DNA from 2 places in the Hydrogenophaga sp. SL48 genome. Region 2 is predicted to be linked to the other one. Evidence: predicted binding sites of a transcription regulator. Region 2 holds the regulator's gene; the other holds the start of a gene.
The links. Region 2 encodes sigma-54, which starts transcription at its own class of promoters, with help from an activator protein. Its sites were predicted from a motif close to TGGCANGNAANCTGCTTT; they were not measured.
Positions count from the first base shown of each region.

Region 1: the regulator sigma-54 is predicted to act here: its motif matches at 1,728-1,745, upstream of IM738_RS20335 (pilin).

Region 1 covers NZ_CP063400.1:4,306,534-4,309,735, forward strand. Annotated here, with positions in the region: gene IM738_RS20325 (CHASE2 domain-containing protein) at 1-764, shown strand, start outside; gene IM738_RS20330 (3',5'-cyclic-nucleotide phosphodiesterase) at 799-1,602, shown strand; gene IM738_RS20335 (pilin) at 1,791-2,342, shown strand; gene IM738_RS25945 (pilin) at 2,490-3,164, shown strand.
Region 2 covers NZ_CP063400.1:5,100,034-5,103,235, reverse strand. Annotated here, with positions in the region: gene IM738_RS24295 (THUMP domain-containing class I SAM-dependent RNA methyltransferase) at 1-313, opposite strand, end outside; gene rpoN (RNA polymerase factor sigma-54) at 458-2,101, opposite strand; gene lptB (LPS export ABC transporter ATP-binding protein) at 2,214-2,963, opposite strand; gene lptA (lipopolysaccharide transport periplasmic protein LptA) at 2,993-3,202, opposite strand, start outside.

The DNA.
Region 1 (3,202 bases), 790 kb from region 2:
TGTTCTGCGACATGCGCGGCTTCACGCAAATCTCCGAAACCATGCCGCCCACCGAGCTGCAGGGCCTGCTCAACACCGTGTTCAGCCGCCTGACCCGCATCATCCGCGGCCACCGCGGCACCATCGACAAATACATGGGCGACTGCGTCATGGCCTTCTGGGGCGCGCCGGTCGCCACCCCCGACCACGCCAGCCTCGCGGTCCAGACCGCGCTCGACATGTCCGACGCCATCCGGACGTTCAACCAGGAGCGCCACCAGGCGGGCCTGCCCGCCATCGGGGTGGGAGTGGGCCTGAACACTGGCGAAATGTGCGTGGGCGACATGGGCTCCGATGTGCGCCGCAGCTACACCGTGGTGGGTGACGCGGTGAACCTGGGCGCCCGCCTGGAAGGCCTCTCGAAGCTCTACGGGGTGGACATCGTGGCCAGCGAATTCACCCGCCGGCAGGCGCCGGGGTTTGTCTGGCAGGAGCTGGACCGGGTCCGCGTGAAAGGCAAGGCCCAGGCCGTGACGATCCACACGCCGCTGTGCACCCGCGAGCAGACCTCCGCCGCGCTGGAGGACGAGCTGCGCGAGTGGCAAAAAGCCCTGCTGGCCTGGCGCGCACAAGACTGGGATGCCTGCGACGTGCATCTGCTCAACGTGCAGCGCCAGAATGCCAAAAAAGTCCTTTACCGCCTTTATGCCGAGCGGGTAGTCTCGATGCGACTTTCGCCGCCGCCTGCGGGCTGGGACGGCTCCACCACCTTTGACACCAAATAGGCCGCTCCCGAGGCCCCATTCACCTGGAAAACCAATGAGGGTACGTGTACTGGGGTGTTCCGGCGCCATTGCCCAAGGGTGCCGAACCACCTCGTTCTTGCTGGACGACGACGTGCTGATCGACGCCGGCACCGGCGTGGGCGACCTCAGCCTGAACGAAATGGCTGCGGTCAACCACGTCCTGCTCACCCACTCCCACCTCGACCACGTGGCCAGCCTGCCCTTGATGCTCGATGCCGTGGCCGCGTTGCGGCTGGCCGCCGGCGCCCCGCCGCTGCAGGTGCACGCGCTGCCGGGCACCATCGACGCGCTCAAGGTGCACATCTTCAACAACCTGATCTGGCCGGACTTCTCGGCCATCCCCAGCGCCGACACGCCGCTGATGCGCTTCAACCCCATCGCCGTGGGTGAAACGCTGCAGGTGGGCGGCAAACGCATCGAAGCGCTGCCCGCCGTGCACACCGTGCCCGCCGTCGGCTACGCGGTGGACAGCGCCAGCGGTCACTGGGTCTTCAGCGGCGACACCGAGCGCAACCCCGCCTTCTGGCAGCGCGTCAACCAGCTCAAGGTGGCCCTGCTCATCATCGAAACCGCCTTCAGCGACCGCGAAAAAGAGCTGGCCAAGCGCAGCCTGCACCTCGCGCCCAGCACCCTCGCCGAAGAGCTCGACCAGATCCAGTGCGACCGCCGCTTCCCGATCTACATCACCCACACCAAGCCGGCCGAGACCGGGCTGATCATGGAAGAAATCCGCCGCTTCGACCAGACGCCGAACCGCGAAGCCGACGTGCGCCACGACATCCGCTGGCTCAGCGCCGGGCAGACCTTCGAGCTGTGACAAAAATTGTTCCCCCAGCCCAGACCGACAAAAATTGTCAGCGATGCGAGGTGACAGGGGACACAAATCGTCACACGCAGGGGGGCAGGCGTGAAAAAGCACTCAAAACCACCGGCATTTCCGCCTGGCACGCTCTCTGCTGAGAAGTACCCGTCCCCAACCCACAAACCCCTCTAGGAGTTGTCTCAATGAAGCGTTCCATGCAAAAAGGTTTCACCCTGATCGAATTGATGATCGTGGTGGCCATCATCGGTATCCTGGCTGCTGTCGCTCTGCCGGCTTATCAGGACTACACGATTCGCGCTCGCATCACCGAAGGTCTGTCGGTGGCTGCCGATGCGAAGACGCAGATTGGCACGAGCGCCACGACGGCGCCAGAGCTGCTCGCCTTGGCAACATCCTGGAATGCCCAGGGAGGCAGCACAGGTGCGACCAGCAAGTACGTGTCCAGCGTGTTTATCAACGAAACCACCGGTGAGATTGAGGTGACTTACAACAGGGCCAACGTGGGCGCCATTCCTGATGCCGCGACGCTGTATCTGAAGCCGTTCATGTCGGTTGGTACCAGCAACTTCGTGGCGCTCGATACTGCATTGGCTGCCGGGTATTCCGGTGAAACCGGCGCCATCGATTGGGCTTGCGGTTCTGAAGTCCATAGTGTTGCTACTTCGCGCGGCATGGGCACCGGCGTCTCTACTGGATCTCTGCCGGCCAAGTTCGCGCCCAGCGAGTGCCGATAATAGATGCTTGAAGAGCTGACAGGGTTCTTCTGGTAGGGAAAAAGGACGCTATCCAGCGTCCTTTTTTTTGACACAGAGATATCAATCTGGACGCGTCTGAGCATTTTTCGCCGCTTGCCATATGGCAATAATTGTTTCATCTCTCGTGTGAAGTTGACAAAAATTTACAACGCGCCAGAAATCCGTGAAAAAAATCACGATAAATGGTGCATTGCTATTGGCATGACATCTGCTCCTGTTATTGGGTCGAAAAAAGCATTCCAAGGGGCTTGCATGAAATCTGAAAGCATTCGAGGCTTCACCCTCATTGAACTGATGATCGTAGTGGCGATCATCGGCATCTTGGCGGCGGTGGCACTGCCGGCCTATCAGGACTACACCATCCGCGCGCGCATTACTGAGGGGCTGTCGTTGGCCACTGATGCCAAACAGATTGTTTCTACTGCAGCTCTGACGCAGGCCGAGTTGGCCGCACTTGCGACTGCATTCAATGAGGGGCACGGCAGCACAGGGTTGGTGAGCAAATATGTCCAGAGGGTTCAGATAGATACGACAACAGGTGAAATTGCAGTCACCTTCAATCAGGAAAATATCGGTGCCATTCCTGATGCTGCAGTTTTGGCGTTAAAGCCATTCCTGTCAGTAGGTAGCAACTTCGTTCCATTGGACACGGCACTTTCTGCCGCTTACTCGGGAGAGACCGGAGCTCTGGACTGGGCCTGTGCATCCTCTGCCAACACGTTGGCATCGGCCCGAGGCATGGCGATCACGGCGCCATCGAATCCGCTGCCCGCTCGATTCGCACCCAGCGAGTGCCGCTGATTGATAATCCAGAGTTTTTAGGCAGTCCTCATGCACGC
Region 2 (3,202 bases):
GCGGGCTGTGCTGCGCCGTGATCTCGACCTTGATGGTCTGCTTCGGCGTGAACCAGATTTCCCAGGCGATCTCGCCAGCCGCGTTGTACAAGTCCTGCTCGCTGCGGTAGCCGCCGTGCCACAGCTGCACCAAGACCCGTTGAGAGAGTCGGCTGTGCAGGTTCAGGCGCATGGCATCGCGCCACGAGGCCTTGACGCCCACACCGCCACGCGCCTTGAAGGCCAGCGGCTCGCTGGTGATGCGCTGCACCTCGTCGGCCAGCATGTCCTCGACGCCGGCGGCGCAGGGGAGGAAGAGTTTGAGTTGGTTCACAGGAAGTACAGATGTTGAGCGCGGGTGCGTCCGCAGGTGGCGATCACGCGCGCCCGTTTCCAGCACGCACCACGGAACTGGCTTTGCCAAGCCGCGGGTGCGGCCCCCCTTGAGGGGGGAGACGCGAAGCGGCGCAGGGGGTGTTCACAGCGCCTTGCGCAAATTCGCCGGCGCGATGCGCAGCGCTTCGCGGTACTTGGCCACGGTGCGGCGCGCGCACTCGATGCCCTGCTCCTTGAGCAGGTCGGAAAGCTGGTTGTCGGAGAGCGGCTTGGCCGCCTCTTCGGCCGCGATGAACTGCTTGAGCAGCGCACGCACCGCGGTGCTCGACGCGTTGCCACCGGTCTCGGTGCCGAGGCTGGAGCCGAAGAAATACTTCAGCTCGTAGGTGCCGAACGGCGTGGACATGTACTTGGCGGTGGTCACGCGGCTGATGGTGGATTCGTGCAGGCCCAGCTCGTCGGCGATCTCGCGCAGCACCAGCGGGCGCATGGCGAGTTCGCCGTGCATGAAGAAGTTGCGCTGGCGCTCGACGATGGCGCTGGAGACGCGCAGGATGGTGTCGAAGCGCTGCTGGATGTTCTTGATGAACCAGCGCGCTTCCTGCAGGCGCTGCTGCATGGCAGCGTGACCGGCCTCGCCGCCGTTGTCACGGCCCCCGCGGTTGCCGCGCATGGCGTTGGCGTAGACGTCGTGCACGCGCAGGCGCGGCATGACCTCGGCATTGAGCGACACCTTGAAGCCGCGACCGGCGCGCGTGACGATCACGTCGGGCACGACCACGTTGCGCTCCACGTCCACGAAGCGGCGGCCCGGCTTGGGTTCCAGCCGTGCAATCAGCGACAGCCCCGAGCGCACCGTCTCGTCGTCCAGGCTGCAGAGGCCGCAAAGGCGCTTCACATCGCGCTTGGCCATCAGCTCCAGCGGCTGGCCACAGATGGCGAGCGCCGCGCGGGCGGCCGGCGAATTGCGCATCTCCAGGATCTGCAGGCGCAGGCATTCGCCCAGGTCGCGCGCGCCGACACCGGCAGGCTCCATCTGCTGCAGCCATTGCAGCGCGGTGTTGAGGCGGCCCTCAATGGCCTCGATGACCTCGAACGCCGGCTCGGCGTGGGACACGGGCGAGGCCGACAGCTGCCACCAGGCCCGCGCCAGGTCGGTCATGCGGTCTTCGAGGTACCCGTCGTCGTTGAGCGACTCGATCAGGAAATACAGGGCGGCGCGGTCTTCGTCGGAGAGGCGCAGGCAGCGCGCCTGCTCGTGCAGGTGGTCCTGCAGGCTCACGGGCACACGCGCCAGATCGGCCGCGCTGGCGGTTTCGTCGTCTTCGCCGGAGGAGCTGTTGTTGCGCGCCGGGGCGTCGCCGCCCCACTCGCTGTCATCGGGCGCCATTTCGACGGTGCCGTCGCCTTCCCAGCTCTCTTCGACCGGGCTGGCGCCTTCGAGCCGGCTTTCCAGATCGTCGGCGGGTGCGCTCTCGGACGGCGCGCTGTCGGTGCTGGACACGCGGCTGTCGAACTCGGTGGCAGCCACCGGGAATTCATCCACGGGCGAGGCCGCGTCGGCGATCTGCTCGGCCACGCTGACCGGCGCATCGGTCTGCGCCAGGCCAAAGTCTTCGCGCTCGGCCGTTTCTTCGCCGCGTTCCAGGAACGGGTTTTCGTCGAGCATCTGCTCGACCTCCTGGGCCATCTCCAGCGTGGACAGCTGAAGCAGCCGGATCGACTGCTGCAGCTGGGGGGTGAGTGCGAGGTGCTGCGAGACGCGCAGCGACAGACCTTGTTTCACAGGGCCTGTCCCGCTTGCTCGGAAAAACGATTCGCCGCCGGGCCGCCCCAAGGCGAATCAGCCCCCTTGGGGGGCAGCGAACCACACGAAGTGAGGAGCGTGGGGGTCATGCTCACATGCGGAAGTTTTCGCCGAGGTACACGCGGCGCACCTCGGCGTTTTCGACGATCTCGGCGGACGTGCCGCTGGCCAGCACGTGGCCGTCGCTGATGATGAACGCGTGGTCGCAGATGCCCAGCGTTTCGCGCACGTTGTGGTCGGTGATCAGCACGCCGATGCCGCGCGCCTTCAGAAAACCGATGATGTGCTGGATCTCCAGCACCGCGATCGGGTCGATGCCGGCGAAGGGTTCGTCGAGCAGGATGAAGCGGGGCCGCGTGGCCAGCGCACGCGCGATCTCGACGCGCCGGCGCTCGCCGCCCGACAAGGACGGCGCGGGCGAGTCGCGCAGGTGGTCCACCCGCAGGTCCTTGAGCAGTTCGTCGAGCCGGCTGTTGATCTCGGATTCACGCAGCGGCTGGCCGTCAGGCCCGTGCTGCAGCTCCAGCACGGCGCGCACGTTCTGCGCGACCGTGAGTTTGCGGAAGATCGACGCTTCTTGCGGCAGGTACCCCAGGCCGAGGCGGGCACGGCGGTGGATGGGCAGGGATTCGATGCGCCGTCCGTCGAGCAGAATCTCACCGCCGTCCGCGCGCAGCAGGCCCACGATCATGTAGAACGAGGTGGTTTTCCCCGCGCCGTTGGGGCCGAGCAGCCCCACGACCTCGCCCTTGTCCACCGACAGCGACACGTCCTTGACCACCTTGCGGCTGCCATAGGACTTCTTGAGACCCCGAACTTCCAGGCGGCTGTTCGACGCCATCCCACCCTGTGGGCTGGAGACGGTCCCCGTCACTTGCGAGGCTCGGTGATCTTGCTGCTGGGACGCAGCTTGGCTGGATCGGTGGGCACAGGCGCGGGCACATTGGCGGCCGGTGCGTCCGGAATCGGCGTGAGCATGGCGCGCACGCGGCCGGTCGGGTTGGCGGCGGTTCGGTTGGTGTCGCCACCCTTGACCGTGAACACCTCGGTCAGGCTGTTGTAGAGGATCTGGCTGCCCAC